Regions from separate parts of the Haloimpatiens massiliensis genome, predicted to be linked through region 1. Evidence: predicted binding sites of a transcription regulator. Region 1 holds the regulator's gene; each other region holds the start of a gene.

What was found. Region 1 encodes HrcA, which represses chaperone genes, less so after heat shock. Its sites were predicted from a motif close to TGTTAGCACTCNNNNNNNNNGAGTGCTAACA; they were not measured.
Region 2: a site for HrcA is predicted at 6,218-6,248, ahead of groES (co-chaperone GroES). Genes of this name have one in related genera too.
Region 3: a site for HrcA is predicted at 5,843-5,873, ahead of htpG (molecular chaperone HtpG). Genes of this name have one in related genera too.

Annotation. Positions count from the first base shown of each region.
Region 1 is NZ_LT854640.1:153,393-163,979, forward strand. It holds gene gpr (GPR endopeptidase) at 333-1,307, shown strand; gene C1715_RS08845 (stage II sporulation protein P) at 1,475-2,596, shown strand; gene lepA (translation elongation factor 4) at 3,764-5,569, shown strand; gene hemW (radical SAM family heme chaperone HemW) at 5,679-6,797, shown strand; gene hrcA (heat-inducible transcriptional repressor HrcA) at 7,022-8,062, shown strand; gene grpE (nucleotide exchange factor GrpE) at 8,093-8,725, shown strand; gene dnaK (molecular chaperone DnaK) at 8,751-10,587, shown strand, end outside.
Region 2 is NZ_LT854640.1:1,437,554-1,448,140, reverse strand. It holds gene C1715_RS15005 (transposase) at 1-158, opposite strand, end outside; gene guaA (glutamine-hydrolyzing GMP synthase) at 405-1,937, opposite strand; gene guaB (IMP dehydrogenase) at 1,951-3,405, opposite strand; purine riboswitch at 3,574-3,671, opposite strand; gene groL (chaperonin GroEL) at 4,209-5,837, opposite strand; gene groES (co-chaperone GroES) at 5,888-6,172, opposite strand; gene C1715_RS14980 (TIGR01906 family membrane protein) at 6,605-7,231, shown strand; gene C1715_RS14975 (TVP38/TMEM64 family protein) at 7,224-7,961, opposite strand; gene C1715_RS14970 (DNA-3-methyladenine glycosylase family protein) at 8,423-9,301, opposite strand; gene C1715_RS14965 (hypothetical protein) at 9,577-9,972, shown strand; gene C1715_RS14960 (bifunctional dihydroorotate dehydrogenase B NAD binding subunit/NADPH-dependent glutamate synthase) at 10,025-10,587, opposite strand, start outside.
Region 3 is NZ_LT854640.1:1,694,149-1,704,735, forward strand. It holds gene C1715_RS16235 (PTS transporter subunit EIIC) at 1-231, shown strand, start outside; gene C1715_RS16240 (DUF871 domain-containing protein) at 334-1,419, shown strand; gene murQ (N-acetylmuramic acid 6-phosphate etherase) at 1,569-2,483, shown strand; gene C1715_RS16250 (sodium:calcium antiporter) at 2,701-3,717, shown strand; gene C1715_RS16255 (diguanylate cyclase domain-containing protein) at 3,908-5,311, opposite strand; gene htpG (molecular chaperone HtpG) at 5,943-7,817, shown strand; gene catA (type A chloramphenicol O-acetyltransferase) at 7,951-8,610, shown strand; gene C1715_RS16270 (helix-turn-helix transcriptional regulator) at 8,737-9,636, shown strand; gene C1715_RS16275 (zinc ribbon domain-containing protein) at 9,723-9,983, shown strand; gene C1715_RS16280 (ABC-F family ATP-binding cassette domain-containing protein) at 10,564-10,587, shown strand, end outside.

The sequences.
Region 1 (10,587 bases):
GATATATATAAATTTATATATATTTAACAAATGATATTATAGCATTAATTATATAGGACTTCAAGAGTAATTTATTGAGGCTTTTATTTAACAAAATGAATTTCTTGGGAAATGTCTACTCATTTAACTATAAGTTAGTAGTGAAAGATTCCAGTTTTATTTATAAAATTGCAATTATATCATTGGAAAAATTAGTTGTGGGATAAAATAAAAGTATTTGTAGAATACTATAAAATAAATAACAGCGTCAAAATGTAGCATACGGTTTTTGAAAAATGGTAAATCAAAAGGAAAGGAGAAAGTTGAGTAGGTTTTATTCAACGGTGGTTACTATGTTTAGTATAAGAACAGATTTAGCAGTAGAAGCTAGAGAAATATATAAGCAGAAAAATAATAAAGATATGCCAGGAGTAGAGGTAAGAGAATATGAAGAAAACAATGTAAAGGTCACAAGAGTTACGGTAGTGGATGAAACTGGTGAGAAGGCCATGGGAAAACCTAAAGGGGACTACATAACTATAGATATGCCAGAGTTTGCACACTATGATGCAGATACAAAAGATTACATAAGTAAGGTACTTGCCAAGGAACTATCAACTTTAGTTAAATTGGATGACAGTATGACAGCTATGGTAGTAGGACTTGGAAATGAAAAAGTAACTCCAGATGCCTTAGGGCCTAAAGTAGTTTCACAATTAATGATAACAAGACATTTAAAGCAACTTGTTCCTAATGAAATAGATGAAGGTATAAGACCTGTTTGTGCAATGGCACCAGGAGTTTTAGGGACTACAGGTATAGAAAGTAGTGAGATAGTAAGGTCTGTGGTGGATAAGGTAAAGCCCAATTTGGTTATATGCATAGATGCACTAGCTTCTAGAAAACTTCAGAGGGTTAATAGTACTATCCAAATAGGAAGCACAGGTATATCACCAGGTTCTGGAGTTGGAAATAGGCGAATGGAGTTAAGTGAGAAAACATTAAATGTTCCAGTAATAGCTATAGGTGTTCCTACAGTAGTTGATGCAGCTACCATGGCAAATGATACCATAGATTTAGTAGTGGATGCATTAATAAATCAATCAGAAACTGGAAGTAAATTTTATAATATGTTAAAAGATTTAAATAAAAATGAAAAACAGAAACTTATACAAGAAGTATTAGATCCATATGTAGGAAACTTAATGGTAACACCAAAAGAAGTAGATATGGTAGTGGAATCTGTAACGAAGATAGTTGCTAATGGAATAAATATAGCATTGCAACCAGCATTAGAGCTAAAAGATATAAATAAGTATTTAGCATAGAGGGTGAATGCTTAACATAATTTATATGTGAGGTATTTTATATTAAAAATATAGTTTTAAAATAATAGATTAAATATTTTCTATAAAAATAATAATTTTAGTAATATATTTTGCTCTCCATTAATATTCTATAAACTAAGAACAGTATAAACAAAGGGGGAGTAAAATTGGATTACAGAAAAGTAAATAAAAAGATAGATTTGAATTTCAATAAAAGATTTAAGCTCATAATGAGTATATCGTGTATTGTAGTAGTAATGATAATTACTTTATTAAGTCCTCAATTAGTAAATGGATATGAGATAGGAGGAGAAAACAAAAAATCTTCTTTTTATGTGAAAGTGTTTAACTATGCTATTCCAACAGCAAAGGTAGTAAATGATGATCTTTTAAATAATTACTCTTTAAAGGAGAGTTTTTTACAGGCTTTAGGCATTAAGAGTCCTAAATCCATATTAAGGAAAGAAATGGCAATTATAGATAAGGATGAAGCAGAAAAAGTAAAGGAAAATAATAATGATAAGAAAGTTGAAGATAAGATGTATGATAAGGATGGGAAGTTAGTCATAGATCCTTTTAAATTAGATGATAAAGAAGTGTATAAAGACGTGCAGGACAATGATGCTACTGGAAAGGATACTATAAGTCCAGCTTATGATAGTAGTCTTAAAAAGACTTTGGATATGAATAAACCAGAAGTACTTATATATCATACTCATACCCATGAAAGTTATAAACCAGGGAATCCTAGTAGCGAAGATCAAAAAGTGAATGTATGTTCAGTGGGAGATGTGCTGGCAAATGAATTAATGCAAAATTACGGTATATGTGTAATACATGATAAAACTATCCATGATACCATTTACCCAAAGTGCTACCAAAAATCTGGTGAAACTTTAGATAGGTATTTAAAGAAATATGGTAACTTTAAATTAATAATAGATATGCATAGAGATTCTGCATCAGATAAGAGGTTAGTTAGTACAAAATTAAATGGAGAAGAAGTAGCAAGATTTATGTTTGTAATAGAAAAGAGCAATCCTTTAGTGAAAAGTAACCTAGCTTTGACAAATAAATTAGTATCCATAAGTGATAAGTTATATCCAAATCTTTTAAGAAAACAGAAGATATATTATTATAATAGAGGTATGAGACATTTTAACCAAAATAAGAGTAAAAATAGTATTTTAATTGAAATGGGATCTTATGTGAATACAACAGATGAAGCTAAGAAGACAGCAAAATATATAGCAAGAATACTAGCAGAACACCTAAACAGAAAACAATAAGAATATATTGAGACATAATACATTGAAGAAAAATCTGATTTTAATTCCGTAATAAATGTGTAATTTGGGACTGTTCACAATACGCCAAAAACTTCTAAATGTCTCACAGTTAAAGAACCTAAAGCTTTCAAACTCACTCGTTCCTCGTTCAAACATGAAAGCTTCTTAACGGTTCCTTAACTGTGAAACATAAGAAGTTCTAAGGCTAGTTCAATAGTCCCCAATTCCACATTTATTACTACATTAAAATCAGATTTTTAGTTTAATATGTTTATGGTTGGAGAGGAGAAGCCCACTAAAGGATGATTTTCCTCCACTACGTTACGGAAAATCTTTAATTTATAAAACAAATAAAAAGGCTCCCATAATCTTTTTAGGCGTAGCCTTTCGTTTAGAACTTAAATCTCGGTTATTAATAATATTTTCACTAATTGGGAGATACAATTAGTTATTTTAATTAGGTACTAGTAAATACATAATTATTAAAATAAAATATTGGATAAAATTTAATATATTTTGCTATAATGCATTGGCTTGTATAAATCTTAGCTTTAATATTTAGACTGGCTACCGCCAATAAAAGATTGTAAAGGCTTAAAAGAAAAAGCTATAATTATTCGATTAATAGTGTAATTATAGTTTTTATTCAATTAAAGATTTTCTGTAGCATAGCGGAGGAAAATCATCCTTTAGTTAGCTGTCTTCCTCATTTGATAGCTTATGCATGAACCGAAAAATCTATCTTTAAGGTAACAATAAATATATTTTTTTAGACTATTGAGCTAGCCTTAGAAATTCTTTGTTTTCAAATTTCAATACCCGTTAAGAAGCTTTCATGTTTGAGCGCCGTTAGAAGCGAGTTTGAAAGCTTTAGGGTATTGAAATTTGAAAACATTAGAATTTCTTGGCGTATTGCGAATAGTCTTAAAAAATATATTTATTGTGGACTTAAAGACAGATTTTTCTTCAATGCATTACTTCACAATATTCTTATGTCTTGACATAAGTTGCGGTTATTGTGGTATAATTTACTGTGATTTAGTTTACCTTAAAAAATGTATTATTGTAAATACATAAATAATATTGATTTAAAAAAATAGGTTAATAGATACTAATTATGGAAAAATAGTTTTCACATAGGTTAAGTTAAGAAAGGCGGTAGTAGAGATGAAGGGTGAAAGACAAAAGTACATAAGAAACTTTTCTATAGTAGCACATATAGACCATGGTAAGTCTACCCTTGCGGATAGATTGATAGAAGAAACTGGCACATTGACTCGTAGAGAAATGGAAGAACAGGTTCTTGATAGTATGGAATTAGAGAGAGAAAGAGGAATAACTATAAAGTCTAAGGCAGTGAGACTTGTATATAAAAGAGAAGATGGAAAAGAATACATATTAAATTTAATAGATACCCCAGGACATGTAGACTTCAATTATGAGGTTTCAAGAAGTTTAGCAGCCTGTGAAGGAGCTATTTTAGTGGTAGATGCCACTCAAGGTATTCAGGCTCAAACATTGGCTAATTGTTATCTAGCAGTAGATCATGACTTAGAAGTAGTTCCCGTAATAAATAAGGCTGATTTACCTAGTGCAAGACCGGATGAAGTGAAAGAAGAAATTGAAGATGTAATAGGTATAGAAGCTCATGATGCACCAGTTGTATCAGCTAAAACAGGACTTAATATAAAAGATGTTTTAGAATCTATAGTAGAAAAGGTTCCAGCACCTAATGGAGATGAAGAAGCTCCTTTAAAGGCATTGGTATTTGATTCCTATTATGATAGTTATAAAGGTGTTGTTTCATTTATAAGAGTTATGGATGGAACAATAAAACAAGGAACTAAGATGAAGTTTATGTCTACTGGAAAAGAATATGAAGTAACAGAAGTAGGAATTTTTGCTCCTAACTTTTATCCTGTAGAAGAATTAAAAGCTGGAGAGGTTGGTTACTTTACAGCATCTATTAAAAATGTAAGAGATGCTCGAGTTGGTGATACAGTTACAGAAGCTAAAAGGCCTACTGAAGAGGCGCTTCCAGGATATAGACCAGCCATACCAATGGTATATAGTGGAATTTATCCTGTGGATGGAGCTAAATATGATGAATTAAAAGAGGCTTTAGAGAAATTACAAATAAATGATGCAGCTCTTTTATTTGAACCAGAAACATCTATAGCACTTGGTTTTGGATTTAGATGTGGATTTTTAGGACTTTTGCATATGGAAATTATGCAGGAGAGAATTGAGAGAGAATTTGATTTAGACATAATAACTACAGCACCTTCTGTTATTTATAAGGTTCATAAAACTGATGGAACTCATATGGATATAACTAATCCAACTAATTTACCAGACCCATCAGAAATTAAATCTATGGAGGAACCTATAGTAAAAGTTTCTATAATAACACCTTCAGATTTTGTGGGTTCCATAATGGAATTATGTCAAGAAAGAAGAGGAAATTTCATAAACATGGAATACATAGAAACTACCAGAGTAGTTCTTCATTATCAATTACCTCTTAATGAAATAATTTATGATTTCTTTGATGTATTAAAATCAAGAACTAAGGGATATGCATCTTTAGATTATGAATTAGATGGATATAAGGAAACGGAATTAGTAAAACTGGATATACTTTTAAATGGAGATATAGTTGATGCACTTTCTATGATAGTTCCAAAGGAAAGGGCATATAACAGAGGAAGAAACACTGCTGAAAAATTAAAGGAAATTATTCCAAGACAAATGTTCGAAATTCCAATACAGGCAGCGGTGGGTTCTAAAATAATTGCAAGAGAAACTGTAAAAGCTTTAAGAAAAGACGTACTTGCTAAATGTTATGGTGGAGATATTTCTAGAAAGAGAAAACTTCTAGAGAAACAGAAAAAAGGTAAGAAGAGAATGAGGCAGGTAGGTTCTGTAGAAGTTCCACAAGAGGCATTTATGTCTATACTTAAGGTTGACTAGATGCATTTTATGTATTTTAAATAGAGTTATAAATCACCGGGCACTAATCACCAGAAATTGGTCGGTGGGTATTGGTGACTGGAACTAAAAATTAGGGAGGAATTTTAAAGTGAGTAAAGCGGTGGGATTATATATTCATATTCCCTTTTGTAAACAGAAATGTTTTTACTGCGACTTTCCTTCTTTTAGTGGAAAAGAATCTCTTATGATGAATTACGCTAAAGCCTTAAGTAAAGAGATAAGTGGAATTAAAAACGAAATAGATACCATATTTGTAGGTGGGGGAACTCCCACCTATTTATCTTTAGAGGCATGGAAAATTATAAAGAAGGCATTAGATGGTTTGTATAAGAAAAAAGATTTAGAGTTTACTATAGAAGGAAATCCGGGAACTTTCACAGAGGAAAAACTTAAGTTTTTTAAGGAAATGGGAGTAAATAGAATCAGTATTGGACTTCAAGCTTGGCAGGATGATATTTTAAAAACTTTAGGAAGAATTCATGACTTAGATGATTTTAGAAAAAGTTATAAAATGGCTAGAAGTTGTGGATTTAAAAACATAAATGTAGATTTAATGTTTGGGCTTCCTAATCAAACTTTAGGAAAGTGGAAAGAAACTTTAAAAAATGTTATACATATGGAGCCACAACATCTTTCTTGCTATAGTCTTATAGTAGAAGAAGGTACAGTTTTTTATAAGAATTTAGAAAAATTATCTTTACCTTCAGAAGAGGAAGAAAGAAGTATGTATATTGAAACAATAGAATTTTTAAGAGAAAATGGATATGAGCAATATGAAATATCTAATTTTTCTAAGGAAGGCAGGCAATGCAGACATAATTTAATTTATTGGAATTTAGAAGATTATATAGGTTGTGGTTCAGGTGCTCATTCATATTTAAATAGTGAAAGATATTGTAATGTGGAGGATATATGTAAGTATATTAAGCTTATGGAGAAAAGCAATAGTGCTCAGATAGAAAGGCATAAAAATACTTCAAAAGAAGATATGGAAGAATATATTTTTATGGGTCTTAGAAAAATAGAGGGTATTTCTAAAAAAGAATTTAAGGAAAAATTTAATAGAGATATTTATATTATATATGGAGATATTATAAATAAATATAAAGCTATGAATTTAATTATTGAAAATGAAGATAGAATGTTTTTATCTACAGAAGGTATACAGGTGTCTAATGTTATAATGAGTGATTTTATATTAGATTAGACAGCTATATTGTCTATAATATGTTAATACCTTAAATTAAAAACATATTAAACAGGAGTAATAAGTAGATATATTGAGAAAAATATGGATAAACAATATTAAATAGTATTAACTGAAATTTATATTATGTATCATATATTGACAAAAAAAATTTAGAGTGATATGTTTAAAACATAGTCGTTAGCACTCAATGCTAATGAGTGCTAATAAAAGAGGTGATATTTATGAATATAGATGAAAGAAAAATAAAAATACTTCAAGCTATAATTCACGACTATATAAACACAGGAGAACCTGTTGGATCAAGAACCATAGCGAAAAAATATGATTTGGGAATAAGCTCAGCAACTATAAGAAATGAAATGTCTGATTTAGAAGAAATGGGTTATTTAGAACAACTTCATAGCTCTTCTGGTAGAAAACCTTCAGATAAGGGATATAGATTATATGTAGATGAGTTTATGCAGTTACCTACAATATCACCTGAAGATGAATTTGCAATACAAAAAAGCATTATGGATTTAGCTATTTTTCAAATGGACAAAACTATTCAAGAAATTACAGAGTTATTATCACAGCTTACAAAGTTAACATGCATTATAAAGGCACCTTCTTTAAGGCAGAGTTATATAAAGCATATTCAGTTAACACCAATAGATAACTGGAATTTACTTTTAACTATTGTTACTGATACTGCTTTGGTGAAAAATGCAATAGTAAGATTAGATATAGAAATAGATGATGATTGGATTTTGAAATTTAATAATTATATTAATGAAAAGCTAAGATATAAAACTGTAGAAGAATTTTTTCATAAGATAATTTATGAAATAGAGAGTGAACTTCAAAATAGTTATAAAGTCCTAGAGGTTATTATAAGCACATTAGCGGAGGCTTTAAGAGAAATCGATGATGCTCAGTTTTATTTAGGAGGAGCTACGAACATATTTAATTATCAAGAATACAATGACATAGATAGTGCTAGAAGATTTTTAAATCTTTTAGATGACAAAGAAAAGGTAAAATTGTTATTAAATGAAGGACTTAACCCTAATGAAGTATCCATAAAGATAGGAACTGAAAATTTCATAGAAGGTGCAGAAGATTGTAGCGTTATATCTGCTGTCTATAGTATAAACAATAGGCCTTTAGGAGCTGTTGCCATTATAGGACCTACAAGAATGCACTATCCTAAGGTGATATCTATATTAACAGAAGTTATAAAAACTTTAAATGATAATTCTTCAGATAACCTTCATAAATAAGGTTATAAAAATATTAAGGCGGTGGTAAATTTGACAAGTGAGGAAAAAAATTTAAAAGAAGATCTGAGTGATGAGGAAATATTAGAGGATAAGGTAGCAGAAAAAGTAGAAAACTCAGACAATAAAAATATTTCCCTAGATGAAGAAGAAAGAAATGAAAAAGAAGATTTAATAAAAAAATTGAAAGAAGACAAAGAAAATCTTGAAAAGGAAAATAGATGTTTTAAAGATGAAGAAACTAAATTAAACAATGAAAATAAAGCATTAAAAGATAGATTAGAAAGAATAGTTTCTGAGTATGATAACTATAGAAACAGAACATCTAAGGAAAAAGAAGCTATTTATGATGATGCTTGTGAAGATGTACTTAAGCACATGCTTCCTGTTTTAGATAACTTAGAGAGAGCTATGGAAGTAGAGGGATGTGTGGAAGACATTAAAAAAGGCATAGAAATGACTATAAAGCAATTTAAAGATAGTTTTGAGAAAATTGGTGTAGAAGAAATATCTACAGAAGAAGGTTTTGATCCTAACTTCCATAATGCAGTAATGCATGTGGAGGATAACAATTATAAAGAAAAAGAAGTAGTTGAAGTATTTCAAAAGGGATACAAAAAAGGAAATAAAGTTTTAAGATACAGTATGGTTAAAGTTGCAAACTAACCAGTATATATAGGAGGTAATAAAAATGGGAAAAATAATAGGAATTGACTTAGGAACAACAAACTCTTGTGTTGCAGTTATGGAAGGTGGAGAACCAGTTGTAATACCAAATGCAGAAGGTGCTAGAACAACACCATCAGTTGTATCATTTCAAAAGGATGACAGCAGACTTGTAGGTCAGGTTGCTAAAAGGCAAGCAATAACTAATCCAGATAAAACAATAATATCTATAAAGAGACACATGGGTACTGATTATAGAGTATCAATTGATGATAAGAAATATTCACCAGAAGAAATATCAGCAATAGTACTACAAAAAATGAAGGCTGATGCTGAAGCATATTTAGGAGAAAAGATAACTCAAGCAGTTATAACTGTTCCAGCTTACTTTAATGATAGCCAAAGACAGGCTACTAAAAATGCTGGTAAGATAGCTGGTCTTGAAGTTTTAAGAATAATAAATGAGCCAACAGCAGCTTCACTTGCTTATGGTCTTGATAAAATGGATACAAATCAAAAAATATTTGTATATGACTTAGGTGGAGGTACATTTGATGTATCTATACTAGAATTAGGCGATGGAGTATTTGAAGTTAAAGCAACTAATGGTAATACAAAATTAGGTGGAGATGACTTCGACAATAGAATAATAGATTTCATTGCAGAAAACTTTAAAAATGAAAATGGTATAGATTTAAGAGAAGATAAAATGGCACTTCAAAGATTAAAAGAAGCTGCTGAAAAAGCTAAAATAGAATTATCTTCAGCTATGCAAACAAATATTAACTTACCATTTATAACTGCAGATGCTACAGGCCCAAAACATATAGATATGGATTTAACAAGAGCTAAATTTAATGAATTAACTGCTGATTTAGTAGAAGCTAGTATAGAGCCTATGAGAAAAGCACTTAGTGACTCAGAACTTTCAATAAATGATATAGATAAAATAGTACTTGTAGGTGGTTCTACTAGAATTCCTGCAGTTCAGGAAGCAGTTAAGAATTTTACAGGAAAAGAGCCAACTAAAGGAGTTAACCCAGATGAATGTGTTGCACTAGGAGCAGCTATACAGGCTGGTGTACTTTCAGGAGATGTTAAGGATGTACTTCTTCTAGATGTTACTCCATTAACTTTAGGAATAGAAACATTAGGCGGAGTTGCAACTCCATTAATAGAAAGAAATACAACTATTCCAACTAAAAAGAGTCAAATATTCTCAACAGCAGCAGATGGTCAAACATCCGTTGAAATTCACATAGTTCAAGGTGAAAGAAAAATGTCTTCAGACAATAAGACTTTAGGAAGATTCCAACTTTCAGGAATACCAGCGGCTCCAAGAGGAATACCTCAAATAGAAGTTACATTTGATATAGATGCTAATGGTATATTAAATGTTTCAGCTAAGGATAAGGGAACAGGAAAAGAAGCAAAAATAACAATAACAGCTTCAACTAACCTTTCTCAAGACGAAGTTGAAAAAGCTATGAAAGAAGCAGAGCAAAATGCTGAAGCAGATAAGAATAAAAAGGATTTAATAGAAGCAAAAAATAATGCTGAACAAGTAGCTTACCAAACAGAAAAAACATTAGAAGAGCTTGGAGATAAAGTAACAGATGCTGAAAAATCAGACATAAAAGCTAAAGTAGAGAATTTAAAGAAAGTTAAAGATACAGATGATTTAGAAGGAATTAAAAAAGCACAAGAAGAATTAACAACAGCTTTCTATGCAATATCTTCTAAAATGTATGAGCAACAAGCTGGTGCTCAGGGCGCAGGTCCAGACATGGGTGGTGCTTCAGCAGAAAATGCAAATACTAAAGGATCAGATGACAATGTAGTAGATGCAGATTATAAAGTAG
Region 2 (10,587 bases), 1.3 Mb from region 1:
GATTCAGTAGCATTTATTACAGCAAGCTGTTTTTTAAATACACTAAGTGTAGATGATGATATTCCATATTTCTTACAAACTTGAGCATTAGTTAAACCACTATTTAATTCTTCTATCATTCTTATTTTTTCTTCTAAAGTGTATTTTCTTCTACTCATATTTTCTAACCTCCATATGATATTCTTATTTTATCATGGTCGTTATATACTGTCGAATACTGTCATGGGGTTACAGAGAGTTTTTTTCCGAATTGTCAAGTCCCTACGACTTCTCCACGCTTCATTTCTAAAACACCTTCTTTTTTAGCACAAAAGGCATAAAAAAGTGCTTACAATTTACTTATTCTAAAAGTAAATCATAAACACTTTTTATATCATCTATTCCTTGATATTACTAAGTTTCAGCTATTCCCACTCAATAGTTGCTGGTGGTTTTGAAGTTACATCGTAAACAATTCTGTTTACTCCCTTAACTTCATTAACTATCCTACGAGAAACTAGATCTAAAACTTCATATGGAATTCTTGCCCAATCTGAAGTCATAGCGTCAGAGGAAGTTACTGCTCTTAGGGCTATAGTGTGGCAATAGGTTCTTTCATCTCCCATAACTCCAACAGATTGGATGTTTGGAAGGCATGCAAAGTATTGCCATATAGCCTCATCTAAACCAGCGTTAGCTATTTCTTCTCTGAAAATTGCATCTGCTTCTCTAACTATTTCTAGTTTATCTTCTGTAATCTCTCCTAAAACTCTTATAGCAAGACCTGGGCCTGGGAATGGCTGTCTCCAGACTAATTTATGTGGAATACCTAGCTCCTCTCCTACGGCTCTTACTTCATCTTTAAATAGCTCTCTTAAAGGTTCGATTAATTTAAATTGCATATCTTCTGGAAGTCCACCTACATTGTGATGGCTTTTTATTGTAGCAGAAGTTTTTGTTCCGCTTTCTACTACGTCTGGATAAATAGTTCCTTGTACTAGAAAATCTATATCTCCAAGCTTATTAGCTTCTTCTTCAAATACTCTTATGAATTCTTCACCTATTATTTTTCTTTTCTTTTCAGGATCAGAAACTCCTTTTAACTTTCCAAGAAATCTCTCTTGAGCATTTACACGAATTAAATTCATGTCAAACTGCTTTTTAAATATTGTTTCTACTTGATCTCCCTCATCTTTTCTAAGAAGACCATGATCTACAAATATACAAGTCAATTGCTTTCCTATAGCTTTATGCACAAGTACTGCTGCCACTGATGAATCTACACCACCAGAAAGGGCACATATAACTTTTTTATTTCCAACCACTTCTTTTATTTTGCTTATTTGTTCTTCTGCAAAAGAAGACATGGACCAATCGCCTTTTAAACTACAAATATTAAATAAGAAATTGTGAAGCATTTGTTTTCCGAATAAAGTGTGTTCTACTTCTGGATGGAACTGTACTCCATATAGTTTTTTCTCTTCATTAGCCATAGCTGCACAAGGGCACTCTTTTGTAGTAGCTATAACTTTGAATCCTTCCGGCGCTTTAGAAATATAGTCTGTGTGACTCATCCAACATTGATCTTTTTCCTTTACACCTTCAAATAATAAATTATCCTTATCTATATCTAATTCTGTTTTTCCATATTCTCTTTTGTCAGGACTTGTAACGTCACCGCCTAAGCTGTGAGCCATAAGCTGGTCACCATAGCATATTCCAAGTATTGGAACACCCAACTGGAATATTTCCTCATCCACTCTAGGAGCACCCTCTGCATATACACTGTTTGGTCCACCTGTAAATATTATTCCCTTAGGATTTTTTTCTTTTATCTTTTCTATAGAATAATCGTAAGGAATTATTTCACAATAAACTCCATTTTCTCTTACTCTTCTAGCTATTAATTGATTATACTGCCCTCCAAAATCTACAACTAATACTAATTCTCTCTTCATAGGTTACCTCCAATTATCTATTTACACTATAGTTTGGTGCTTCTTTTGTCATATTAATATCATGTGGATGACTTTCTCTTAGTCCTGCAGAGGTTTGAACTACAAATCTTGCATTTTTATATAAATCATCTAAAGTCTTAGCTCCTAAGTATCCCATACCTGAACGTATTCCTCCAAGCATTTGGAATATAGTCTCAGATACATATCCCTTATATGGGACTCTTCCTTCTATACCTTCTGGAACTAATTTCTTGCTATCCTCTTGGAAATATCTATCTTTACTTCCACACTGCATTGCTGCCATAGAACCCATGCCTCTATAAACCTTATAACTTCTTCCTTTATATATTTCAGTTTCTCCTGGTGACTCTTCACAACCTGCAAACATAGATCCCATCATACATATTTTAGCTCCTGCTGCAAGGGCTTTAACCACGTCTCCAGAGTATTTTAATCCGCCATCAGCAATTATAGGTATATTGTATTTATTAGCTTCCTCTACACAATCCATTACTGCTGTAAGTTGTGGAACACCTACTCCAGCTACTACTCTTGTAGTACATATGGATCCAGGTCCTATACCTACTTTAATACAATCTGCTCCAGCTTCTATTAAATCCTTAACTGCTTCTGCTGTAGCCACATTACCGGCTATTATTTGTAGTTCTGGATACTTAGCCTTTATAGTCTTTACTGCATCTAAAACTCCTTTAGAGTGTCCGTGAGCTGTATCTAAAGTTATAACATCTACATTAGCTTTAACTAAAGCATCCACTCTAACCATCATGTCTTTAGTAACTCCTACTGCAGCACCACATAAAAGTCTTCCTTTTGAGTCCTTTGCTGCATTTGGATATTTTTTAACTTTTTCTATATCTTTAATAGTAATAAGTCCAACTAAATTGTTGTCATTATCCACTAATGGAAGTTTTTCTATTTTATGTTTTTTAAGTATATCCTTGGCTTCTTCTACTGTAGTTCCTTCTGGAGCTGTTATAAGATTCTCTTTAGTCATGACTTGTGATATTTTTTTAGAATAATCATTTTCGAATAGTATGTCCCTATTAGTTATTATTCCTTGAAGTTTTCCGTTTACTGTAATAGGCACTCCTGATATTCTATATTGACTCATTAAAGATAGGGCATCATCTATAGTATTCTCTGGTGATAAAGAGAATGGATCAGATATTACACCATTTTCCTGTCTTTTTACTCTATCCACTTCATATGCTTGTCTTTCTATGCTCATATTCTTGTGTATTATTCCTATGCCGCCTTCTCTAGCCATAGCAATAGCCATTTTAGATTCTGTAACAGTGTCCATACCTGCACTCATAAGAGGAATGCTTAGCTTTATAGTTTTTGTTAAATTTGTCTTTAAAATAACTTCCTTTGGTAAAACCTCTGATTTATTTGGCATTAATAAAACGTCGTCAAAAGTATATCCTGTCTTTAATATAATTGCCACTTTACGCACACCCTTCCATAATTTTTATATTTTTAATAGTCACTCACAATGTTTAGCAATTCATAACATGCTCACATTTATAATAGCCAAAATGGTATAGTTTTATATCCCTTTAATAAAGAAAGCACACTAAATCACATCAACGGTACGAGTGAAAATAGTATGCTTTCGCCTACCATAATCACTCATAGTCGGGAATTTAAGGCCCCCGGTAGAAACTCCTTACCATATTTAAGGGATATATGAGCGAATATTTATCATTTTTTTTAACGATTCTGAAAAACTTATTATTAACATTCTATTTAAAAATACTCTATTTGTCAACAACTAATTAAAATAAAATTGCATGTTTTTATTTTTTTGCATGTAAAATTGCAAATTCGCAATGTTTTATGAAACATTAGTATCAATTATAATACTTTTAATAAAATAAGTTTCATATATAATATGCTAACACTAAATTATATATTTCAAACATCAATAAAAAATCCATTAATTTCTAAATTGTATTGAATATAAAAATATTATGTGAAACTTACAAATTTATTTATAAATATTAAAAACTAGAGCCTTCCATTCAATGGAATAACTCTAGTTTCTATATTCTACAACCTTGTTCTTTGATTAGTCAATTATCAACTATTCAAGTAAAAGACTTTTTTACCGCAATTCTATAAAATATTTTCTGAACAAAGCAAAGGAAAATCTTCCTCCCCTAGCCCACTGTTTTGGCCCTCTAGTCCTCTGACACACTAGCCCACTATACTGGCCCTATAGCCATAAATTACTTGTAATTTATGCTATTAGTACATTCCGTCCATGCCCATTCCTGGTGCTGGCATTGCTGGTGCTGGGTTCTTTTCTGGTATATCTGCTACTGCTGCTTCTGTTGTTAAGAATGTAGATGCTACTGAAGCCGCATTTTGAAGTGCTGATCTAGTAACCTTAGTTGGATCAACTATACCTTTTTTCATCATATCTACATAATCACCATTTAGAGCATCAAATCCTATATTTGCTGCACTTTCTTTAACTTTTTCTATTATTACTGAACCTTCAACTCCAGCATTAGTAGCTATTTGTCTTACTGGTTCTTCAAGAGCTCTTCTTATGATGTTGATACCGATTTGAATATCTTGTACGCCATCTTCTAATTTAGCTACTTCTGGTATTACATCAACATATGCTGTTCCACCACCTGGAACTATACCTTCTTCTACAGCTGCTTTTGTAGCTGCTAAAGCATCTTCTATTCTCAATTTTCTTTCTTTCAATTCTGTTTCAGTAGCTGCTCCAACTTTAATTACAGCAACTCCACCTGCTAATTTTGCAAGTCTTTCTTGAAGTTTTTCTCTATCGAAATCTGAAGTAGTTTCTTCAATTTGTCTTCTTATTTGTGCTACTCTATCATGGATTGCTTCTTTATTTCCTTTTCCATTAACTACTGTAGTGTTTTCTTTAGTGATTTTAACACTTTCAGCTGTTCCAAGCATATCTAAAGTAACATCTTTTAAATCTCTTCCTAATTCTTCTGAAATAACTGTACCACCAGTCAATATAGCTATATCTTGAAGCATTTCTTTTCTTCTATCACCAAAACCTGGTGCTTTTACAGCAACACAAGTAAATGTTCCTCTTAATTTATTTACAACTAATGTAGCTAAAGCTTCGCCTTCTACATCTTCAGCTATTATTAATAGTTTTTTACCTTGTTGAACTATTTGCTCAAGTACTGGAAGTATTTCTTGTATATTTGATATCTTTTTATCTGTAATCAAGATATACACATCATCTAATGCAGCTTCCATTTTTTCTGCATCTGTTACCATGTATGGGCTTAAGTATCCTCTATCAAATTGCATACCTTCAACTACATCTAATTCAGTAAGCATTGATTTAGATTCCTCTATAGTTATAACTCCTTCATTGCCTACCTTTTCCATAGCATCTGCTATTAGCTTTCCTATTTCTTCATCTGCTGCTGATATAGCTGCAACCCTAGCTATGTCTTCTTTTCCATTTATAGGTTTTGATATTCCCTTTATTCCTTCTACAGCTTTATTTACAGCTATTCTTATACCATTTCTTATAAGAATTGGGTTAGCTCCAGCTGTTACATTTTTTAATCCTTCTCTTATAATTGCTTGAGCAAGAAGTGTAGCTGTTGTAGTTCCGTCTCCTGCTACATCATTAGTTTTAGTAGCAACTTCTTTAACAAGTTGAGCTCCCATATTTTCATATGGATCTTCTAATTCTATTTCTCTTGCAATAGTAACACCATCATTTGTTATAAGTGGTGAACCAAATTTTTTATCTAATACAACATTTCTTCCTTTAGGTCCTAATGTAACTTTTACAGTGTCAGCTAATTTATCAACACCAGCTTGCATAGCTCTTCTAGCTTCTTCGCCAAATGTAATACTCTTTGCCATTGTAAATCCCTCCTGTATGTAGTTTTATTTTTTAACTACAATAATATTTATTATTCAACTACCGCTAATATATCTTCTTGCTTTAGTATAGTGTATTCTTCTCCTTCAAATTTAACTTCATTACCTGAATATTTAGAGAAGATAACTTTATCACCTACTTTTAGTTCCATTTCGATTTTCTGTCCGTCTTTACACATTCCTGGACCTACTGCCACAACTTCTGCCATTTGTGGTTTTTCTTGTGCTGAACCTGGTAGCACTATTCCACTTTTAGTAGTTTCTTCTGCTTCTAATCTTTTAATAACAACTCTGTCTCCAAGTGGTCTAATATTCATTTAAACCCCTCCTTATTATATTTAAACATATTATTTATCATTATCTGTTAGCACTCATTAATATCGAGTGCTAATACAATTATTATGATAGTTAATGAGGTTGATAATATCAAACCTCGTAATTTCTTAAAAATGGCATTTTAACCACGATATATGGATTTATAAATATATATTTGTATTTTTCATACTTTTTCTTCTTTTATCTATTCTATACAATAATTAATATTTATTAAAGCCCTTTCATCCTCCAAAGAACAATGAAGGTGTCAGGGCATCTTCTATAAAGCTTTTCTAATTTTTTAAATAATATTGAATCTATTATATACTTTAAGTATATTTTAATGTATTATTTACATAATAAAATATGAGTTTTCTTACAACTCATTAGCTTATATACTATATTTTATATTCACATAGGATGGTGACTTTTGAGTGAAAAATATTTACAAAATTATAACTTCTACTCTAATATGTTTTATTATAATTTTATGGAGCATATTGTTTACTGTAAATTTTAAACCCATTTACTATTTTTCCATTGATAAATTTCAAATTCAAAACACCTCGTCTCTAGAAAAAAATGAAATAAAAAATAATTATAATTATCTAATAGATTATTTGATGTATCCTAATAATAATGAATTAGATTTACCTTCTTTTTCATCTTCTAAAGAAGGAATTATGCACTTTATTGATGTAAAAACTATTTTTCAAAATATAACCACTAATTTTTATATATTCTATTTAGGTTTTTTATGGATGTATTTTTTACTTTTAAATAAAAACTTAATAAATACAAAGGAAACTTTAAAACTTTCCTCTACATTTCTATTAAGTCTTATGGGTGCTATAGTTCTAGTCTATATGAATTTTCAAAAGGGTTTTGATATTTTTCATAAACTTATTTTTAAAAATGATTATTGGATGTTCTCTCCTGAAAAGGATCCAATTATAAACATACTTCCAGAAAGCTTTTTTGCTTTATGTCTTTTTTTCATACTATTATTAATATCCATAAACTCCATAATAATGCTTATTTTTAGCAAAAAGCTTAATTAATTTTCTTTTTCTTTGACATTTTTTTTAATATACTATTACCTTTAATGGTGCTTATAATAAATATTATAAGCACTACAATAGATATAACTACAATAGAACCTATCTCCCCAACTTCAATTCTATTTCCAAAATATGTAGATATAAATATAGCTGGTATTCTTCCAAGGGTAGAAAATATTATAAAATCCTTAAAGGAAACATCCGCTATGCCACATATATACGCCAGGGCATCCTTGGGAATACCTGGTATTAAATACAATAAAAATATAATCTTTACATGACTACTTGCATCTAATATTTTATGAAAAAGCTTAAATTTATCCTTGGAGACCATCTTCTGAACTAGATCTCTTCCTAAATATCTAGATATATAATAAACCATAAAACTTCCAATTAATATGCCTAATATGGAAAATGCCCCCCCCAATACAGTTCCATATATGTATCCCCCAGCAATTTGTATTATTTCTCCTGGTATAAAAAAAACCACCACTTGAATTATTTGTAACATCAAAAAAACTAATACACTGTAATTTCCATAGGATAGTATGGCTTTTTTTATCTTTACTGGATCCTTTAAAATATTGAAATATTTATAATATTCATAGGATATATATCCAAATATAAGTAAAAATATTATGGACACAGTTGTCTTTTTATATTTTATTAAAAAATCTAAAAATTTCCTCAAATTTCTATTTATTTTTTTCATAAGCTCTCCAACTTTCATAATAGACTTAACCCACATAATTTATCCCATAGTTATCTAACGTAACAATCTATATAAAATCAACAACTTTATTTAAGCAAATTTTTTATAAATTAATATGTAAATATTATACTTCTACTTATTATATAGTTTTGAAATTTTTCTGAATACTATACTTTATATTTTAAAAATTAATATTAAATTTTTTAAGTTTTAGCTACAACTCTATATGTAAATACGGACTTTCTTTATAACTAATACTATTTTTAAAACTCACTACACTTCTACAAAGTATTATATAACTTAATTAAATATAATAAGTTAAAAATAGTTTACATATTTTTAAACATTCATGGGATTATCTAATATATTAAGAATATAAAAATAAAAGCATCGGTATTATATTACCAGCGCTTTTATTTTTGACGAACCTTTTGACCAATCACCTTTCAAGCCCATTAAGCCTTGATAAATCAAAGATACTATATGTCTATTTTATTTTCTCTAGCATAGTAAAATAAATACTGCTGAGCAAATCCTGAAAATTCATGAAATTTTTCTCTAGCAAACTCTCTTATTTTCTTTAAAGATACATCTGGCGCTAGATAAAAATAATGCATTGCTCTTTTAACCCAAACATCTACAGGAAATGCTGAATACTTTTGCATAGAAAATAGCATAACACAATCCCCTACTTTTGGCCCCACTCCAGCAAATTTTTGAATCTCTTCATGACATTTATCATCATTTAATTTTTTTATTTCCTCTAAATTGAGTTCACCTTTATATAATTTTTCAACTGTGTCTACAATATACTTTCCTCTAAAACCAACTCCACACTCTTCCAATTCTTCTATAGTGGCTTCATGAAGTTTTTCTATTGTAGGAAAAGTATAATACTTTTGTCCTTTATACTCTAATTCTTCTCCGTATTTCTTACTTATACTATTTATTGCTCTCTTTATCATAGGTATTCTATTATTAGCAGATATTATAAAGGAGATAAGCATTTCAAAAGGATTTTGCTTTAATATTCTAATACCATCTCCAAATTCCACCGCTTCCTCTAAAACTGGATCCCTTTTTAAAATTTCTTTTATAGTTCCATAATCTCTATATAAATCAAAGTATTCCGCCCAAATATCTTTAAATTCTCTTTCATTAGAATTGTATATTATAATGTCATTTCCTGATTTCTCTATTTCTGCTACCCTTCCCAGAGCTACTCCTATATAATTTCCGTTTTCTTGCTGAATCCATCTAAAACACTGTCCACAATCAAATACATGAGCAAGTTCAAAATTTCTAACATTTTTTATAATTATTCTATCCTTTAATTCTTCCACATATTCAAAATCCACATCTTCACCTTCTCTTTATATCTATTTACAGCTTTTATATTAAATCACATGTATTTATTATACCAATTTAAGCTTGCTTCATGCAAATTCTATATATTGTAGTATTTATTCTTAGTTGACAACCCATTAATTTATATTTTATTAAAACTCTCAAAGGAGTTTTATACTTAAGCTCAGATTTACTATTACTATACTTTAATAACTAATTTTAGTAACAGTATCTATAACTAAATCATATAATTTTATGGAAGAGCAAATTTCTATGGAGGACTTTTATGTATAATTGTTATTGGCCTTGCATGCCTTACATGAACATGTATGATGACCATGAAGATTTAAGGAGAATGTACCCTAGAATCTATCATAAAATTTATCCTATGGTTATAATGCATTGTGACATGATGGAAAGAAAATATGGATGGATGTATACACCAAGTGATAAAGACTTAGATGAAGCTTGTGAAAATATGTATGAAAATATTAAAGATCACTTAGAAGAAATGGACGAAGAGTATGAACATAATGACCATAAAGATTATAATAGGAAACGTCATTATGGTAGGAGAAGAGCCTTAAATGACTTATTTAGAATACTACTAATTAGAGAACTTATAGGTAGGCGTAGAAGGCGCAGAAGACCTCATTATGGGCATGGTGGATATTGGTATTAATAAAATTATAAAAAGCCTTAGGTTATACTTAACCCAAGGCTTTATACATAATTTATTTTTCGCTTAAATACTTATCTATAGCTGCTGCTGCATTTTTACCTGCTCCCATAGCAAGTATAACTGTAGCTGCACCTGTTACAGCATCTCCACCAGCATATACTGCTTCTCTTGAAGTAGCGCCAGTTTCTTCTTCTGCAACAATACATCTTCTCTTATTAATTTCTAGTCCTTTTGTTGTTGAAGGAATCAATGAGTTTGGAGCTGTACCTAATGACATTATTACAGTGTCTACATCCATCACGAATTCAGATCCTGGTATTTCTATCGGTTTTCTTCTTCCTGATGCATCTGGTTCACCTAGTTCCATCTTTATACATTTCATTCCTTGAACCCAGTTATTTTCATCTCCAATTATTTCTACTGGATTTGTAAGTAGGTCAAAGATTATTCCTTCTTCTTTAGCGTGATGAACTTCTTCAACTCTTGCTGGAAGTTCTGATTCAGATCTTCTGTAAACTACATGAACTTCTGCTCCTAATCTTAAAGCTGTTCTTGCTGCGTCCATAGCAACGTTTCCGCCACCTACTACTGCAACTTTTTGTCCAACTCTAATTG
Region 3 (10,587 bases), 1.5 Mb from region 1:
GGTGTAACATTGCCACTTGGTAAACCATTTTTAGGTGCATGCATAGGTGGTGCATTTGGTGGGGCTTGTCAAGCAGGATTAAAAGTTGCATCTATAAGTATGGGCTTATCAGGTATTCCATTGGCAGCTATAGTAAATACTCCGGCATTTTATTTAATTGGTGTCTTAATATCTTATGTTGCTGGATTTGGTGCTACTTATCTTCTTGGATTTGAAGATCCAATAGAGTAAGGATTATAAGTGATTTTAAATAATATAGTGAAATATGGAGATAGTATCATTAATGAAATACTATCTCCTTTAATTAAACTAAATTTTTAGGAGGATAGAACATTGGCTAAAGGGATTTCAGTATTTGTGGGTATGGATTATAGCTTAGAAGAAAATTTAAATTATATAAAATATGCACATAGCAAAGGAGTTACAAGAATATTTACTTCACTACATATTCCAGAAGCAGATTATAAGAAAGCTGTGGAGGAATTTATTAAAATTACAAAGCTTGCAGATAGTTTGGGCATGAAAATAATAGCAGATATCTCACCAAGGGCATTTTCGTATTTAGGAGCAGACATAAATAACCTTAAAGCTTTAAGTGATTTGGGTATATATGGAATAAGAGTTGATTTTGGTTTTACGCCTGAAGAGATTGCGAGTTTTACAAGAAATCCTTATGGATTAAAAGTAGAAATTAATGCAAGCACTGTTACAGAGAGATTTTTACAGGAGTTTGAAAAATTTAATCCGAATTTTCAAAGTATGATGGCATGCCATAATTATTATCCTAGACTTAATACGGGCATTTCTCTAAAAACTTTTCAAAATAAAAATAATCTACTAAAAAAATATAATGTTGAAGTATCTGCATTTATACCTTCCTTAGTAAATAAGAGAGGACCTATTTATGAGGGCTTGCCAACATTGGAAATACATAGATTTATGAGCCCTAAAACTTCAGCTAAACACCTTTTTGCATTGGGAGTTGATACTGTAATTTTTGGAGATAGTATACCTTCAATGGAGGAAATAGATAGCTTAGGATGTTTAAATGAAAAAATAATAGAATTAGAAATAGAAACCTATACCGATAATGAGATAGAAAGAAATATTATATTTAATGTATGTCATGAAAATAGATCAGATTGCGCTGAAGATGTAATTAGATCAACTAGTTCTAGAACAACTTTAAATGAGAATGATGTAATTTTACCTCATAATAATGTGGAGAGAAAAAGAGGATTTATAACTATTGATAATAAAGAATATTTAAGGTATTCTGGAGAATTGCAATTATGTAAAAAAGATCTTTCGGCAGACAAAAGGGTAAATGTTGTGGGAAAAGTAGTTAAAGAGGAAGAATTTTTATTGGATTATATAGAGGAAGAAACTAAGTATTGTTTTAGAGAAAAAAGACAATAGTAGGGTTTATGTACATAACCTGTGACAATATTTTAAATATGTTTATAAATTTTATTTATGCATTAGAAGTAAATTTCATAAGTGGAAGGAGAATTTTCACATATCCATAGTAGAGTAGTGGTTAAAATAAATACTTAGGAGTGGTCATAATGAAAATTGAGAAATTGGAAAAATTAATTACAGAAGGAAGAAACTCGAATACTTTGGACATAGATAGGTTAAGTACAATACAAATGGTAGAAAGGATAAATGATGAAGACACTAAGGTACCTATAGCTGTAAGAGAAGCAAGGGTTAATATAGCAAAAGCTATTGATATTATATCAGAAAGATTGTCTAAAGGGGGAAGATTAATATATATTGGAGCAGGTACTAGCGGAAGACTTGGTATATTAGATGCCTCAGAATGTCCTCCTACCTTTGGGGTAGATTTTGAAATGGTTCAAGGTATTATAGCAGGAGGGTATGGAGCAATATTTAAGGCAGTAGAAGGGGCAGAAGATAGCTTAGAAGGTGGAAAAAAAGATTTGATGGAAAGAAATTTAACAAGCAAAGATGTGGTTTGTGGTATTGCGGCTTCAGGTAGAACGCCCTATGTTATAGGTGGAATGAAATACGCTAAAGAAATTGGTGCAGCAGTTATTAGCGTTACGGCAAATCCTGAATGTGAAATGTCAATGATTGCAGATGTTCCTATTGGAGTAAATGTTGGTCCAGAAGTTATAACTGGTTCTACCAGATTAAAAGCAGGAACTGCACAAAAGCTTATACTTAATATGCTTACAACTGGTACAATGATAAAATTAGGAAAAGTTTATGGAAATTTAATGGTAGACGTTAAAGCCTCAAATGAAAAGTTAGTAGCAAGAGCCAAAAGAATAGTTATTGAGGCTACAGAAGTTAGTGAACAAGAAGCAGAATCAGTGCTGATAAAAACTAATTATGATGTTAAATTAAGCATACTTATGATAATAACTGGACTGAAACAGGAAGAAGCTGCTAAAATACTTCATAAGAACAATGGATATGTACAAAATGCTATAGATGATGCTAAAAATTTTTAAATTCGTAGTATCCTTGACATTGTATTTTAAACTTAATATAATCATATAGGTAGAGGGAGTAACTTGCTTTTTTAAGTATCAAAGTCGTCAGTACGGAATATTTTCCCGGCTTTGTTGGCATCATTTGTTTAGTGAGACTCTACAATTAAGTTTTTTATGTAAAAAACTTAATTGTAGAGTTTTTTTTTATAAAAGTTTAAAGAAAGGGAGTATATTTATGGACAAAATAATACTTAATTATCTTAACACATTTCCTACTATTGTTTTAGTACTTATTATAGCTGTAATGCTATATATTTTAAGCAAAGGGGCAGATCTTCTTGTAGATGAGGCAGTTGGATTATCAGTACGTTGGGGTATACCTAAAATGATAATCGGCGCAACCATTGTATCCTTAGGAACTACATTACCTGAAGTAGCTGTATCTGTTTTTGCAGCTTTAAAGGGAAATCCTGATTTAGCTTTAGGAAATGCCATAGGATCTATTATAGCTGATACCGGTCTTATTATAGGTATTGCTGCTATAATAGGCAAACTTCCTGTGGATAAAATGACTATAAATAGACAAGGAAAGGTTCAAATTTTAGCTGGTATTTTACTTTCTATAGTTTGTATGCCATTCTTTTTAAAAGATGGAAAAAGAATAGGAATAATACCTCAGTGGATGGGATGGATTTTCCTTGTTTTATTAGTATTGTATATTTACATATCTCTAAAATGGGCAAAAGGTTCAAAGGTAGAGGATGAGGCGGCAGCAAGTGAAACACAAAAATCTGTTGTACTGCAAATTATCAAGATGTTTTTAGGAATAGTTCTTGTAATAGGGTCTTCTAAAATACTTATTCCATCTGTTGAAATAACAGCTATAAGAATAGGTATACCTCAAAGTATTATAGCTGCTACTCTAATTGCTTTTGGGACTAGCCTTCCTGAGCTTATCACTGCTATAACTTCTGTTAGAAAAGGTCATGGTGAGTTGGCGGTAGGAAACATTGTAGGTGCTGACATTTTAAATGTTTTATTTGTAGTTGGAAGTTCAGCTTCTGTTACAAGAGGAGGACTTTTAGTTCCCCAAAACTTTTATAAAATACAGATACCTGCCATGCTCATGATACTTATATGTTTTAGATGTTTTTGTAAAAATAAAGGTGGGGATGTTATTAGTAAAAGAGAAGGTTTATGCCTTACATGTATTTATGCAGTGTATGTATTGTTATCATATGTTTGGATATAATATTTTGTTAGTATCCCAGAAAAAGTATTACATTACTTGAATTATGAAATTTCTCTGTAATGACTTGCATAAGAAGCAAAGGAACTATTCAAATTTATTGTTCCGAGCTCTTATGCAAGTCATGGTGGAGAAATTCCATAATTAAACCACATTGTTCTTTTTGTGGTTTAATCAGAATTGATTATTATCTCTAAATATGTATATTTTTGTATTTATTTTTAAAAATGTACATCCTTTTGTCTGCAGTGTTTAGCAAATCATTGATGTGCTGTCCATCTTTATTAAATGTGGATATACCATAACTAAAAGAATATTTTAACTTGTTACCTTCAAAATAAGTATGTTTATTTTGAAGGTTATTTAAAAGTTTATCTAATTTATTTATTAAATGTTTCTTACTACAATTGAAGAAAAGGCCTGCAAATTCGTCACCGCCAAATCTAGCCAATATGTCGTCTTCTTCTAGAATAGTTGAACATTCCTTAGCAAAATTCTTAATTATAGAGTCTCCTGCTAAATGTCCAAAAGTGTCATTTATATGTTTAAGATTATTTAAATCAAATATTACCAAATTAAATTCGCGTTTACTTACTAACGCTTTATGGTGAATATCTTTAAGCAATTTATAAAAATAACTTTTATTATAAATTCCTGTTAAGCAATCATGACTAGAAAAATAAATTTTTTCCTGATAAAGCAAACAATTGGATATAGCTATTTCCACATTAGTTTTTATAAATTCCATAATCTTAATATCATCTAAATCAAATGCATTAACTTCAGTTGAATCCACATTTACAACTCCAAAAAAATTATTGTCTACATATATAGGGGCTGTAATAGTTGATCTTACCGATTTAGAATCCTCATAATTAGTTTCAATAGGATATAATTTAATGTTTGGATCATTAGTATTATCAATTTTTACAATTCTATCTAATTTTCCATTGGTTTTTTGATAAAGAAAAGATTCACTTATTAATATTTTAAAATTATTTATAGAACTATCTTTAAAACCTACGTGGGAAACTGTTTTTAAATTTTCTCCTTGCTTAATCATAATGGAACCTAATTTAGCATGATTTATTGATTTTATAGCATTTTTTAAAATTAGTTCATATATATAGTCTATATTATAAGCATCTATAATGGAGTGGCTTATTTCAATCATCAATGAACTTACCCTTAAAACTTTGGATAAATGTGCTTCCATTTTCTTTTTATGTGTAATATCTATTAAATTAGCTAATATATATATTTCAGATTCATAACTAATTAGAGTGATTTCATAATCAACCCAAATAATGCTATTATCTTTTGTTATTATTTTTAGCTCGTGTTTAATTATGTCATTTTTTTCTTTAAATTCATTTATTATATTTTTAATAGATATTTTTTTTGGTTCTTCAATTATACTAGAGTTTAAAATAGTTTTTCTAAGTTCATCCAAAGAATATCCTAGCATTTTTTGAAGTTTATAATTTATATATAAAACTTTTTTATCATTTAGTATTATAGTGGGTAATGGAATTATGTTTTCTAGATTTTTTAAGTCATTTTTTGTTATGATTTGGATATTTGATTTATTTTTCAATTATATCACCTTAATCTGATAAATATTTAATGTATATACAAGATTAACCCACAATAAGGTACAATGTGGTGGAATTATGAAATTTCTCCTCCATGACTTGCATAAAAGCTCGGAACAATAAATTTAATTTAAGAAATTCTAATCTTTTAGCCCTATAAAATTATCTAACGCTCACATTCAGCGTCCTGCCTCAGGTTCGCTAGCCTGGCGTCCTTTTAAGGCTTACGATAATCTTATCTGTCTAAAAGAAGAATTTCTAAAATTAAATTTAAACAGTTCCTTCGCTTCTTATGCAAGTCATTCCAGAAAAATTTCATAGTTCAAGTAATATAATGCTTATTGTGGGTTAATCATATACAAGAGTTTAGATAATTAGAATACGAACATAAAAATTGTATCATTAATAAATATTCGACAAAAATATTTATTATCCTTTGTAAAAATTGAAGAATATAGGTTTGAAAATAATTTATATATGGTTTACTAGTACAAATAAGTAACTTGACAAAATAATTGAATTTGTTAAAATGAAATTAGCACTCAACAAGTTTAAGTGCTAACAAAATGCGTTAAAAGGCATGTGCCTTTCACATTTCTAATAATTTAAACTATGATGAAAGGAAATGATAAAATGTCTACAAAACAATTTAAAGCAGAGTCAAAGAGATTACTTGACTTAATGATTAACTCAATTTACACAAATAAAGAAATATTCTTAAGGGAACTTATATCAAATGCTAGTGATGCAATAGATAAGAGATATTATCGCTCACTTACTGATAAAAATATAAGTTTTAATAAGGATGATTTTTACATAAGAATTTCTGCGGACAAAGAAAATAGAATTCTTACAATTACTGATACTGGTATAGGAATGACATCAGAAGAACTTGAGAATAATCTTGGAACTATTGCAAAAAGTGGATCTTTTGCTTTTAAAAATGAAATGGAAGCAAAAGAAGGAGTGGATATTATAGGTCAGTTTGGAGTTGGATTTTATTCTGCATTTATGGTATCCGATTCAATCACTGTAAAAAGCCGCTCCCTTGATTGTAATGAGGCATATAAATGGGAATCAAAGGGTGTAGAAGGTTACGAAATTGAAAAGTGTGATAAAGATGAAGTAGGAACTGAAATAGTATTAAAAATAAAAGAAAATACAGAAGATGAAAAATACGATGAGTTTTTAGAGGAGTATAATATACAATCTTTAGTTAAAAAATATTCCGATTTTATAAAATATCCAATTAAAATGATGGTGAAGAAGAGCAAGTTAAAAGAAGGCAGCGAAAATGAATATGAAGATTATTTTGAAGATGATACTTTAAATAGTATGATTCCAATTTGGAGAAAAAGTAAAAATGAAGTAACCAATGAAGATTACGAAAGATTCTATATGGATAAGCACTTTGGATATGAAAAACCTCTAAAATCAATTATTTCAACTGTTGAGGGTGCAGTAACTTATACAACTTTATTATTTATACCAGCTAGAGCACCTTATGATTTTTATACAAAGGATTTTGAAAAAGGCTTAGAGCTTTACTCCAACGGTGTATTAATAATGGAAAAATGTGCAGACTTATTGCCAGATTACTTTAGCTTTGTTCAAGGACTAGTTGATTCAGCGGATCTTTCTCTTAATATTTCAAGGGAACTTTTACAGCATGATAGACAGCTTAAACTTATTGCAAAAAAAATAAAGGATAAAATAAAGAGTGAACTTTTATTAATGCTTAAAAATGATCGTGAAAAATATATTGAGTTCTACAATAGCTTTGGAAAACAATTGAAATTTGGTGTATATTCTGAGTTTGGAGCTAATAAAGATGTACTTCAGGATTTACTTATGTTCTATTCATCTACCGAGAAAAAACTTGTTACCCTTGATGAATACATTTCTCGTATGAAAGAAGATCAAAAATATATATACTATGCACCGGGAGAAAATATAGATAAGATAGATAAATTACCTCAAACTGAAGCTGTAAAAGACAAGGGCTATGAAATATTGTATTTCTCTGATGAGGTAGACGAATTTGCCATTAAGATGCTTATGAAATATAAAGAGAAGGAATTTATATCTGTTTATAGTAAGGATTTAGGTATTGAGTCTGATGAAAAGGAAGAGCAAAAGGAAACAGACGAAAATAAAGAATTATTTAAATTTATGCAGGAAGTTTTAGAGGGTAAAGTAAAAGAAGTTAAAGCATCAAAAAGATTAAAGAGCCATCCAGTTTGCCTTACTAATGCTGGAGATATTTCAATTGAAATGGAAAAAGTTCTTAATATGATGCCAGACAATCAGAATATAAAGGCTGATAAAATATTAGAAATCAATACAAATCATGAAATGTTCATTGCTATTAAAAATGCATTCAAAGAAGATAAAGATAAATTAAAAATGATTTCAAATTTATTATATAACCAAGCCTTATTGATTGAAGGAATTTCCATAGAAGATCCTGTACAATTTGCTAATGATGTATGTAAATTGATTAAATAGTTTTATAAGAAAAATATATTAACTTGTATAAAGTCTCCAAAAATTGAATTTTCAATATTTTGGAGACTCTTTCATTACTTAAATATAGATGAATTCTGTAAAGTTTAATATAATTTGTTTGGAGATGATTTAAATGAAGTTTAATTTAATAGATGAAAATAAATGGAATAGGAAACCATATTTTAATCAGTATATGAATAATGTTAGATGTACTTATAGCATTACAGCTAATATAGATATTACAAATTTACTTAATAAGTTAAAAGACAATAAAATAAAGCTATATCCTACTTTGATTTATATGGCTTCAAAAGTAATAAATGCACATAAGGAATTTCGTACTTGTTTTGATGAAAATGGTAATCTTGGATATTGGGAAAGCATGAGTCCTTGTTTTACATTCTTCCATAAGGACGATGAAACATTTAGCAATATATGGACCGACTACTCTGATGATTTTGCAGAATTCTACAATAATTATATTGATGATATAAGAAAATACGGGAATGTAAAAGGTTTTGAAGCGAAGGATCAGGAACCTAAAAATACTTTTCCAGTTTCATGTATTCCATGGACTAGTTTTACAGGGTTCAATTTAAATATTTATACAGATGGTACCTATCTTTTACCAATTATTACTTTTGGAAAATACTTTAATCAAGAAGGAAAAATATTGTTACCAATATCATTACAGGTTCATCATGCTGTTTGTGATGGATATCATGCAAGCAGATTTTTTAATGAGTTGCAATTATTATCCGAAAATTATAGTCAGTGGTTATTGAATAAATAGTGAATTTTAGAACTTTCAGTGAATGCTTTCGTAGGAGATGAAATAAAAAAAAATGCAGTAAAGACAATTCCAGTAAACTTTTCATGGGACATGGGATATGTAGTATAATTATACAAGGTGATAAAAATGCAGATTAATAGATTATTTGAAATCGTATATATACTTTTGAATAGAGAAAAGGTGACAGCTAAAGAATTGTCAGAGAAATTTGAAGTATCGCAGAGGACAATCTACCGAGATATAGAAAGTTTGTGTCAATCGGGTATTCCAATTTATACCGATAGAGGTAAAGGTGGGGGAATCAGTTTACTTGATAATTTTATCTTAAATAAATCGGTACTTTCATCACAAGAACAAAAAGAAATTTTGTGTGCTTTACAGGGGTTAAATGCTGTAAATTATCCTGATATTCATAATGTACTTTCAAAATTAAGTGCATTATTTGGTACCAATAATCCTAATTGGGTAGAAGTTGATTTTTCAGATTGGAGCCATGTACAAAAGGATAGGTTTATTTTAATTAAAACGTCTGTTGTAAATAAAAAAGTAATTTGCTTTGATTATTACAGCAGTTATGGAGAAAAAACTTATAGGATTGTGGAGCCGCTTCAATTGTGGTTTAAGGATAAGACATGGTATTTAAAAGCATTCTGTCGTTCAAAGCAAAGTATGAGAATATTTAAGTTAACACGTATGAAAAATTTGAAGACAACTGATGAGTTATTTGAAAGAACTCTACCTAAGGAAAATCCATCTATTCTAAATAATATACCTATTCCAAATGTAGTCACATTAAAATTGAAGATAGATGCTTCACAGGCTTATCGTGTCTATGATGAGTTTGATGAAAGTGAAATTTATAAAAATGAAGATGGCAGCTTTGTAGTTAAAGTTTCTTATCCAGAGGATGAATGGGTATATGGGTATATTCTTTCCTTTGGATATTTTGTGGAGGTTTTGGAACCTGGTTACATACGGAAAATTATAAAAAATAGATTAGAGAAAACTTTAAAATTATATTCTTAATATGACATGTAGTTGTCATATTATACTTGATACAATGATGTCATAGCAAAGCTAAATATGAATTAGGAGGGAGTATTATGGAGAATATGAAATTTTGTCAGAGTTGTGGAATGCCTATGGGAGAAAATCAGCAGCTATATGGGACAAATAAGGATGGAAGTGAAAATACTGATTACTGTGTGTACTGTTTTAAGGACGGAGAATTTACAGCCAATGTAAGCATGGAAGAAATGATTGAGTTTTGCGTTCCTCATATGGTAGCTGGTAATGAGGGAATGACAGAAGAAATTGCAAGACAAAAGATGAAAGAATTCTTCCCAATGCTAAGGCGCTGGCAAACTAAATAAGAACTTTTCCTAGAATATATTGACAAAATATATAATATTGTATAATATGAATAATATATATGCCTATAAGGTGCAGGAGGAATATCTTATGAATATAATCCATGTACCAGCTATGAATATAGGGATTTGCTTCGCATAGAGACCATAAGTGAAAAGGTGATGCTTTATTCGGAGCTAAATGTTTGTATGTCACCGCTGGAAAAGTAGAACAAAAAATATGATAGAAGTTATAGTTATTTAAAATTAGCTTTGTTAAAAGTTTTTTTGTTGTGCAAAAATTTCAGCGAGGATGTATGTGTTAAGGAGATTTTATAGTATTTAACTATTTGTATAAAGAAATTAAAACATGAGTTTCTTTTTACTTAGTTTTTAACTAGTGAAAATTTTGCCACGGATAAAGTATCGTTATCCGTGGCTTTTATTATGAAGTTTAGCTGGTGTGGGCATCAAATAAATTTTTAATTAAAGACCATGGGTATTTTAAATACTGATGGTCTTTTTCTATGCCTAAAATAGAAAATAGCAAGTAAAATATGGCCTTGTTTAATCAAACAAGGGGTAATTAAAAGGAGGAGTTAAAATGAGTTTACTCACACTAGAAAAT